Regions from separate parts of the Kitasatospora sp. NPDC058444 genome, predicted to be linked through region 1. Evidence: riboswitches for the same ligand, from Rfam matches in the RefSeq annotation. Region 1 holds a riboswitch; the other holds the start of a gene.

Region 1 (4,584 bases):
GCCGGCCATCACCGCGGAGGCCGCGTTGGTGCCGTGCGCCGAGGACGGGATCAGGCAGACGTCGCGCTGGGTGTCGCCGTTGGCGTGGTGGTAGGCGCGCACGGCCAGCAGGCCGGCGAACTCGCCCTGCGAGCCCGCGTTCGGCTGGATCGACACGGCGTCGTAGCCGGTCACCTCGACCAGCTGCTGCTCCAGCTGGCGGATCAGGGTCAGGTAGCCCTGGGCCTGGTCGATCGGGGCGAAGGGGTGCAGCTGGCCGAACTCGGGCCAGGTCACCGCCTCCATCTCGGTGGTCGCGTTGAGCTTCATGGTGCAGGAGCCCAGCGGGATCATGCCGCGGTCCAGCGCGTAGTCCCGGTCCGACAGGCGGCGCAGGTAGCGCAGCATGGCGGTCTCCGAGCGGTGGCTGTGGAAGACCGGGTGGGTCAGGTACTCGTCCTCGCGCAGCAGCGCGGCGGGCAGCGCGTCGGCGGCCTCGGCGACCTCGACGGCGGGGACGCCGAACGCGGCCCAGACACCGGCCAGGTGCTCGCGGGTGGTGGTCTCGTCGGTGGAGACGGAGATGCGGTCCGCGCCGTCCTGGTGGACGTTGATGCCGTTGGCGCGGGCGGCGGCGGCGATCTCGGCGGCGCGGCCCGGGACGACGGCGGTGACGGTGTCGAAGAACTCGCCGTGCAGCAGCTCGACGCCGCCGGCCCGCAGGCCCTCGGCGAGGGCGGCGGCGTAGCGGTGGGTGCGGCGGGCGATGTCGGCCAGGCCGTCCGGGCCGTGGTAGACGGCGTACATCGAGGCCATCACGGCGAGCAGCACCTGGGCGGTGCAGATGTTGCTGGTGGCCTTCTCGCGGCGGATGTGCTGCTCGCGGGTCTGCAGCGCCAGGCGGTAGGCGCGGTTGCCGTCGGCGTCGATGGAGACGCCGACCAGGCGGCCGGGCAGCGAGCGGGCGTACTCGGCGCGCACCGACAGGTAGCCGGCGTGCGGGCCGCCGAAGCCCATCGGCACGCCGAAGCGCTGCGAGGTGCCGCAGGCGATGTCGGCGCCCAGCGAGGCCGGGGACTTGAGCAGGGTCAGCGCGAGCAGGTCGGCGGCGACGGCGACGATCGCGCCCAGGCCGTGCGCCTGCTCGATCACCGGGGCGAGGTCGCGGACGACGCCGGTGGCGCCCGGGTACTGGAGCAGCACGCCGAAGACGCCGCGCTCGGCGATCTCGGCCGGGATGCCCTCGGACAGGTCGGCGACGACCACCTCGACGCCGGTCGGCACGGCGCGGGTGTTGATCACCGCGACGGTCTGCGGCAGGGTCTCGGCGTCGACCAGGAAGACGCCGCCCTTGACCTTGGTGACGCGGCGGGCCAGCGCCATCGCCTCGGCGGCCGCGGTGCCCTCGTCCAGCAGCGAGGAGCCGGAGGTCGGCAGGCCGGTCAGGTCGGAGACCAGGGTCTGGAAGTTCAGCAGGGCCTCCAGGCGGCCCTGCGAGATCTCCGGCTGGTACGGGGTGTAGGCGGTGTACCAGGCCGGGTTCTCCATGACGTTGCGCAGGATCACCGGCGGGGTGAAGGTGCCGTAGTAGCCCAGGCCGATCATCGGCTGGAGCACCTGGTTGCGGCCGGCCAGCTCGCGCAGCTCGGCGAGGACCTGGGCCTCGGTCCGGCCGGCGGGCAGGTCCAGGGCGGTGATGGAGCGGATCGCCTCGGGCACGGCGGTGCCGGCGAGCTCGTCCAGCGAGCCGTAGCCGACGGACGCCAGCATCTTCTCCTGTGCGGCGGCGTCGGGGCCGATGTGGCGGTTCTCGAAGGGGCTGGCCAGCTCAAGCTCGGTGAGGGTCGAGGCGCCGGTGGGGCGTCCCGCGTTCGGCTGGGCGTTCATGGTGGTCGAGGCCTCCTGGTCACGGACCGGCGGGGGTACGCACGCCGGCCGGCCTTCGCCGCTGCGAGCAGCGGACGAGCCGGGGCGGGCGGACCCGACAGGCCTCCCCCTCTGTCATCGGGACCTGAGAGCTTCACCCGCACGGGGCGCTGTGGGCGCTCCGCCGGCTTGCACCGTCGGTGAGGGTGGTGATCGCCGGCTCCCGTGCCGACGCTCCTGCCCTGCTTTCCAGAGTGACCTACCCCACACGGTACGGATGCCTGAGAGATTCCGGGGAGGAGTTGCTCCTTCGGCGCTCCGACCAGCGGTTTTCGCGGTCGGAGACTCTCCCGAGCGGGCTCTGCGGTCGCCGCCCAGGGTACCAGCGGGAGGCCCCCCGATCACGGGTGCATCAGGTCAGTTGAGGTCTACGCGTGAGGTCTACGCGCGTCCCCCGGACGGTCCAGCGCGAACCCCGGACGGCGCACTCGGGTCGCGCACGTCCGATTCATGGCTTTTGGTGTGAAGTGGCGGACGGAATCGGGTGCTCCGGCCGCCTTCCTGCGGGAGTTCCGCAGGTTCAGCACGCGGGAGGAAAGAAGTGCAGACCGACATCGACCCCCGGGACCTCATCGGCCACAAGGCCGTCGACCGCAACGGAGACAAGATCGGCACGGTCGACGAGGTCTACCTGGACGATGCCACCGGTCGGCCCGAGTGGGCCGCGGTCCGGACGGGCATCTTCGGCCGGGACGCCTTCGTCCCGCTGACCACGAGCGAGTTCGCCGGCGACGAGCTCCGGGTGCCGTACGACAAGTCGCTGGTGAAGGAGTCACCGGACTTCGGCGTCGGCCAGCACCTGTCCCCCGCCCAGGAGCTCCAGCTCTACCGCTACTACGGGCTCGACACCCCGATGGACAGCCGCCCGAACGGCGAGAACGGAAGCCGGGCCAAGCAGCCCGACCTCGACTTCGGCACCACGGCGGCGGCCGCCGCCACGACGGCCGCGGCGGCCCCGGCCAAGTCGCTCACCTTCCACACGCCGGAGCGGACCCCCGAGCGCTCCTCCGAGCGGCTCCCCGAGCCCCCGCCGGCCCGAACCCCCGCTGCCGCCGCCCCCGCCGCCGCCGCCCCCACCATCGCCGAAACCGCCAGGACCGCCCCGGAGGCCGACATGCGGACCCTCAGCACCCCCGTCACAACCGGCACCCCCGCCACCCCCGCCACCCCCGTCGACTCCCCGCCGGCCGCGCACACCTCCGCCGCGCCTCCGGTCTCCTCCGCCCCACCCGTCTCCGCCCCGCCCATCACCACCGCGTCCATCGCCACCGCGCCCGCCGCCTCCACCACCGCACCCGTCGTGGAGCCGAAGCCGCAGCCCACCCCCACCCCGGCGTCGACCACCACGACCGCCCCCACGCACACCGGCGCTCCCTCGTCCGCCCCCAGCAGCCCGGTCGAGATCACCTGCCGCGAGGAGCGGCTGGAGATCACCACCGAGTGGCACACCCTCGGCACCGCGAAGCTGCGCAAGTACGTGACGACCGAGCAGTTCGAGCGCCGCGTCCCGGTGGTCCGCGAACGCGTCCGGGTCGAGCGGACGCCGATCAGCGACGCCGAGCGCGCCACGCTCAGCGAGAAGGAGATCGCCGAGGCCGTCGAGGAGGTCACTCTCCGTGAGGAACGCCCGGTGGTCCGCAAGTACCTGGCCCCCATCGAGCGGGTCCGTCTGGTCGTCGAGCGGTACACGACCGAGGAGGTGATCCGGGAGGAACTCCGCCGCGAGAACGTCGAGGTCCACGACACCACCGCCACCCAGCCCCAGTCTCCGGCCGCGGCCCCGGCCTCCCCGGCCTCCGCCTCCGCGCCGCCCGCCACCTCGTCCCACGACGCTCCCCACGCCGTCGGCCTGCGGCCACTCGTCTGACAGCGGCGACAACGCCCCGACGCGAAGGGCCCCGGACGCCGTCCGGGGCCCTTGTCGTGCGCTCGACCAGCACTTGTCGCGCACCCGACCATTCGCCTTTGCCAAAGCTTAACCACTCGATATTTGACACTCTGAAGTATCCCCCTGCATGGTTACTTCAGTTCATTCACTATGTACGGGAGGAAGCAACCGTGAGTGAGGCACCACAGCCCACCACCGCGGCCGAGAAGCAGAGCAGCGCCCGGGTCCTGCCGGCCCTCATCCTGGCGATGCTGTCGTTCAGCGTGGTGCAGACCGCGGTCGTTCCGATCCTGCCCTCGCTGGCCAAGGAACTGAGCGTCTCCGCCTCCAGCGTCACCTGGCTGATGACCGCCAACCTGCTCTCCGCAGCCGTGCTGACTCCCCTCCTGGGCCGCTTCGGCGACCTCCGGGGCCGCAAGCCGATGCTGCTGATCTCGCTGGCCGGCCTGGTCGCCGGTTCGGCGCTGGCGGTCAGCACCCACTCCTTCACCTGGCTGGTCGTCGCCCGTGTCCTCCAGGGCGCCGGCGGTGGCGTCCTGCCGCTGGCGATCAGCATCGTCCGTGACGAGCTGCCCAAGCACAAGGTGACCGGCGGCGTCGCCGCCATCAGCGCCTCGATGGGCGTCGGCTCCGGCCTCGGCCTGGTCGCCACCGGCCTCCTGCTGGAGCACTGGGACTACAAGTCGATCTTCTGGATGGGCCTGGTCTTCGGCCTGCTCGCGGTCGCCCTGGTGGCCTTCCGCGTCCCGACCGACCCGGTCACCGACAAGGAGGGCGGCGCCGACCCGCTC
Region 2 (4,584 bases), on a different contig from region 1:
GGTGACCGCCGTGGGCCAGGCTCAGGCCCAGGATGGTGTCACCCGGCTGGATCAGCGCGAACATCGCGGCGGCGTTGGCCTGCGCGCCGGAGTGCGGCTGGACGTTGGCGTGCTCGGCGCCGAACAGCGCCTTGATGCGGTCGATCGCGATCTGCTCGACCACGTCGACGTGCTCGCAGCCGCCGTAGTAGCGACGGCCGGGGTAGCCCTCCGCGTACTTGTTGGTCAGCACCGAGCCCTGGGCCTCCATGACCGCCACCGGGGCGAAGTTCTCGGAGGCGATCATCTCCAGGGTGGTCTGCTGGCGGTGCAGCTCGGCGTCGACCGCGGCGGCGATCTCCGGGTCGAGGGCGTGCAGGGACTGGTTGAGAACCGTCATGGTGTGGTCTTCCCGGGAGGAGGAGGGAAAGGGGCCGGGGCGGACGGGCCGCGGTGCCGCGGCCCGTCCTGTCGGGGCTCAGCCCTGGGGGTTGATGAGCGCGTCGTACTCGGCGGCGCTGAGCAGCTCGTCGGTGGCCTCGACGCGCACCTTGAACAGCCAGCCGCCCTCGAACGGGGCGCTGTTGACCAGGGCGTTGTCGTCCAGGACGTCCTGGTTGATCTCGACGACCTCGCCGGTCACCGGGGAGAACAGGTCGCTGACCGACTTGGTGGACTCCAGCTCGCCACAGGTCTCGCCGGCGGTCACGGTGTCGCCGACCTCGGGCAGCTGCACGTAGACGATGTCACCGAGCGCGGTGGCGGCGTGCTCCGTGATGCCGACCGTGGACACGCCGTCCTCGGCGGCCGTCAGCCACTCGTGCTCCTTGGTGTACTGCAGGTGCTGGGGGTTGCTCATGGCGTCATTCTCCAGGATGGGAAGCGGGTACGACGAAGCGGGCCGCCGCGCGGACGGCCGCGACGTGCGTGAACGGGAAAACCGGGGCCTCGGCGGAGGGTCAGCGGGCGCGCTTGTAGAACGGCAGCGCCACGACCTGGACGGGCTCGTGCTTGCCGCGCACGTCCACCGCGACGGTGGTGCCGGGGGCGGCGTGGGCGGCGTCGACGTAGGCCATCGCGATCGGCTTGCCCAGGGTCGGGGACGGCGCGCCGGAGGTGATCCGGCCGATCGGCTCGCCCTCGGTGGAGACCACGGTGTACTCGGCGCGCGGCACCCGCTTGCCCTCGGAGACCAGGCCGACCAGCACCTTCGGCGGGTTGGTCTCGGCCGCGGCGGCGGCCTGCTCCAGGGCCTTGCGGCCGATGAAGGCGCCCTCGTTGGTGGTCTTGTCGAAGCGGACGACCCGGCCCAGGCCGGCGTCGAACGGGGTGAGGTCGGTGGACAGCTCGTGCCCGTACAGCGGCATGCCGGCCTCCAGGCGCAGCGTGTCGCGGCAGGACAGGCCGCACGGGATCAGGCCGCGGCCCTCGCCCGCGGTGGTCAGCGCCTGCCAGATCGCCTCGGCGTCGGCCGGGCGGCAGAAGATCTCGAAGCCGTCCTCGCCGGTGTAGCCGGTGCGGGCGAGCAGCACGTCGCGGTCGGCCACCCGGGCCGGGAGGATCGCGTAGTACTTCAGGCCGGGCAGGTCGGCGTCGGTGGTCTCGGCCAGGATGCCGGTGGCCTCCGGGCCCTGGACGGCGATCAGCGCGTAGGTGTCGCGGTCGTCGGTGACGACGGCGTCGAAGCCCTTGGCGCGGGCGATCAGCTCGTCGAGGACCAGCTGGGCGTTGGAGGCGTTGGCGACGACCAGGAAGGCGTCCTCGCGCAGGCGGTAGACGATCAGGTCGTCCAGGATGCCGCCGTCCTCGGCGCAGATCATGGTGTAGCGGGCACGCAGCACGCCCAGCGCGGAGACGAAGCCGACCAGCGCGTGGTCCAGCATCTCGCCCGCCTGCGGGCCGGTGACGGTGATCTCGCCCATGTGCGAGAGGTCGAACAGACCGGCCTTGGTGCGGACCGCGAGGTGCTCCTCGCGCTCGCTGCCGTAGCGCAGCGGCATGTCCCAGCCGGCGAAGTCGGTCATGGTCGCGCCGAGGGCGCGGTGCAGCGCGTCGAGCGCGGTCAGGCGGAGGGACGACATGGCCAGGAACTCCTCGGTCGGGGCACTCAGGGGTGCACGCGCCGGACCGGACCCGCTCGGGGGCCGACCCTGCGCGCGGGCATGCGGCGGCGTGGGTCTCCCCATCTGTCGTCGAACCTGAGAGCTTCACCGCCCACCGCCCGCAGCTGTTTCCAGCTTGGGGGACAGCATGACGGCTTGCACCGTGGGTGGGCGCACGACAGGGCCGGGCGCCGCTTTCCAGATGTGCCTAACCCGTGCGGTAGGGGTGCCTGAGAGATTCCGGGGAGGACTTGCTCCTTCGGCGCCGGCTGTGCCTGAACGGCACTCCGGGCTCTCCCGCGCGGGTTCGAGCGGCCGGTATGGAGTTGTGGGGGCCCGCGGCGCATGCCGTCGGACGCGCACATCATGGCACGTCCGGGACGGCGAGGGGAGGGGGGACCCGGTCACACCGCGCGCCGCCCGGGCACGGGCCCCGGGCGGCACCCGAACACGAGCCCTAAAGAGGAGGCCCCGGGGGCCCTAGACTGCTGCGCGTCGGCGCAGCAGAGGGCGGCCGACCGGCAGAGGGCGGAATCGGCGGCGCATGGGGTACCCGGTGGAGCAGCAGCAGGGGTGGGGCGGACCGGAGGAGGCGCCGGCGGGCGGTTCCTGGCCGGCCAACGAACTGGAGCAGGTGCTGACCGCGGCCCTGGGCGACCCGGGGGCCACCCCGCGGGTGATGGAGGTGCTGGCGCGCAGCCAGGTGTGGGTGCCGCTGCCGGCCGGGGCCGACCCGCAGGGGCAGTCGCTGGACCTGCCGACCGTCGAGCTCGGCGGTGACCCGTACGTGCCGGTGTTCTCCTCGCAGGAGGTGTTCCTCCGGCAGGCGCCGGGGATGGCCTTCGCGATCGCGCCGGTGTGGGAGTTCGCCCGCGGGCTGCCGCTGGGCGTGGGCATCGCGGTGAACCCGGAGGCGGCCGTGGGCCTCCCGGTGCCGCCGCAGGGGGTCGCCGAGCTGCGCCGCGGTCCGCGCGAGGACCGCTGGGCGACCGCTGACGACGCCGCGGTGCCGACCGGCGGCCGGGTGGCGCTGCGCGAGCCGGTGCCGGGCGAGGACCCGGAGCACTTCCTGGCCGCCTGTCGAGCCGAACTGTCCGCGCTGCCGGGGGTGCTGACCGCCCGCAGGGCGCTGGCCAGCATCGAGGGCGAGCCGACCGTGATGTTCGTGGGCGTCCAGTTGGACCCGGCGGCGCCGGCCGACCCGGCCGCGGTGAACGACGCGCTCGGACGAGCGCTGGGAACCGCGCCGCTGCCCGGCGGCGTCCACCTCGTACTGCTCGACCTCGCCGACGACCCGGTGGTCGAGTGGCTGCTCACCCGGGTACTTCCGTTCTATTCGCGGGTCTGAGCGGGGTTCGTATCAAAGGCACGTCGCCGTGGCGGTGGCCGGTGCCGCGCCCATAGGGTGCGTGCAGACGGCCGACGGGCTCGGCGGGTTGAGGGAAAGAGGCGCGGCGAGGTGGGCGCATGAGTGCGGGAACGGGAGCGGGCGGTGTGCCGGGGCCCTGGGGCCAGGCACCGGCCGGGCGCCCGGGAGCTGATCCCGGCGCGTTGGAGCGCGCCCTGCGCGACGTCGCGCCGGAGCGCTACGACGCGTACGAGCGGCTGCTGCACGCGCTGGCGGACGGCCAGGTCTGGATGCTGCTGTGGCACGGCACGCCGGGCAGCCCGGACGCCCAGTACGGGAACATGGAGATCAGCGGCCACGGCTACGCGCCGGCCGTCACCTCGCCCGAGCAGCTGACCTCCTCCGGCTGGGCGCGGGCCCACGAGGTCATCTCGGGCCGGGAGATCGCGGCCTCGCTCTACCGCACCCGCTGGGGCCTGTGGCTCAACCCGCACGCGCCCGGTGGCGGCGTCGGCGTGCCCTGGGCGGACCTGCGGCGGGTCGCCGCGGGCCTGGACCGGCTGCCGGCCGGGCCGTTGAAGCTGAGCGAGCCGCAGCTGAACGCCCAGCCGTTCTTCGCGCTGCTGGAGCGGCAGGCCTCCGAGGTGCGCGCGGTCCGGGCGCTGCGCCGGGCCTGGGTGCAGCCCGCGGTGGGGGAGCCGTACCTGGCCATCGGTCTTGACCTGTACGAGAGTTCGCCGCCGGCGGTGGAGGCGGTGCGGGCGCTGATGCAGCGCGCGATCGCGGTGGCCCCGGAGGGGCTCGCGGTGTCCACGGTGGCGATGTCGGACGAGTACGACCCGGTGGCGCTGTGGATGCGCGCCAACGCGCGGCCGTTCTTCGACCGGGAGGCGGGCCGCCCGCCGACCGGTCCGTACCCGCCGGTGCCCCCGCCGCCGTACCCGGGGCAGTCGATGCCGGGCTACGGGTACGGCACCCAGCCGCCGGCGCAGGGCTGGCAGCAGCAGCCGCAGCGGCCGTGGCCTGGCTACCCCGGGCGCTGATTCCCAAAACCCATTCTCCGAAGCCGACTTGATTGTCCATCAAGTCGGCTTCGATGCTTTCCGGACGAATTTCCGGATGTGTCACCCGGCCATCTTGACATGGCGGCTACAG

Evidence for each region. Region 1 has a riboswitch for glycine ahead of gcvP (aminomethyl-transferring glycine dehydrogenase). Riboswitches for the same ligand answer to the same signal wherever they lie in the genome.
Region 2: it holds a riboswitch for glycine, as region 1 does, so the genes downstream of both, gcvT (glycine cleavage system aminomethyltransferase GcvT) here and gcvP (aminomethyl-transferring glycine dehydrogenase) in region 1, are expected to answer to the same signal.

What each region holds. Positions count from the first base shown of each region.
Region 1 is NZ_JBHXLL010000005.1:337,148-341,731, forward strand. It holds gene gcvP (aminomethyl-transferring glycine dehydrogenase) at 1-1,866, opposite strand, end outside; glycine riboswitch at 2,105-2,208, opposite strand; partial or broken gene ACFWP2_RS09020 (PRC-barrel domain-containing protein) at 2,447-2,830, shown strand; partial or broken gene ACFWP2_RS09025 (DUF2382 domain-containing protein) at 3,320-3,772, shown strand; gene ACFWP2_RS09030 (MFS transporter) at 3,964-4,584, shown strand, end outside.
Region 2 is NZ_JBHXLL010000055.1:7,200-11,783, forward strand. It holds gene glyA (serine hydroxymethyltransferase) at 1-379, opposite strand, end outside; gene gcvH (glycine cleavage system protein GcvH) at 458-838, opposite strand; gene gcvT (glycine cleavage system aminomethyltransferase GcvT) at 939-2,060, opposite strand; glycine riboswitch at 2,290-2,391, opposite strand; gene ACFWP2_RS35355 (enhanced serine sensitivity protein SseB C-terminal domain-containing protein) at 2,626-3,429, shown strand; gene ACFWP2_RS35360 (enhanced serine sensitivity protein SseB C-terminal domain-containing protein) at 3,549-4,472, shown strand.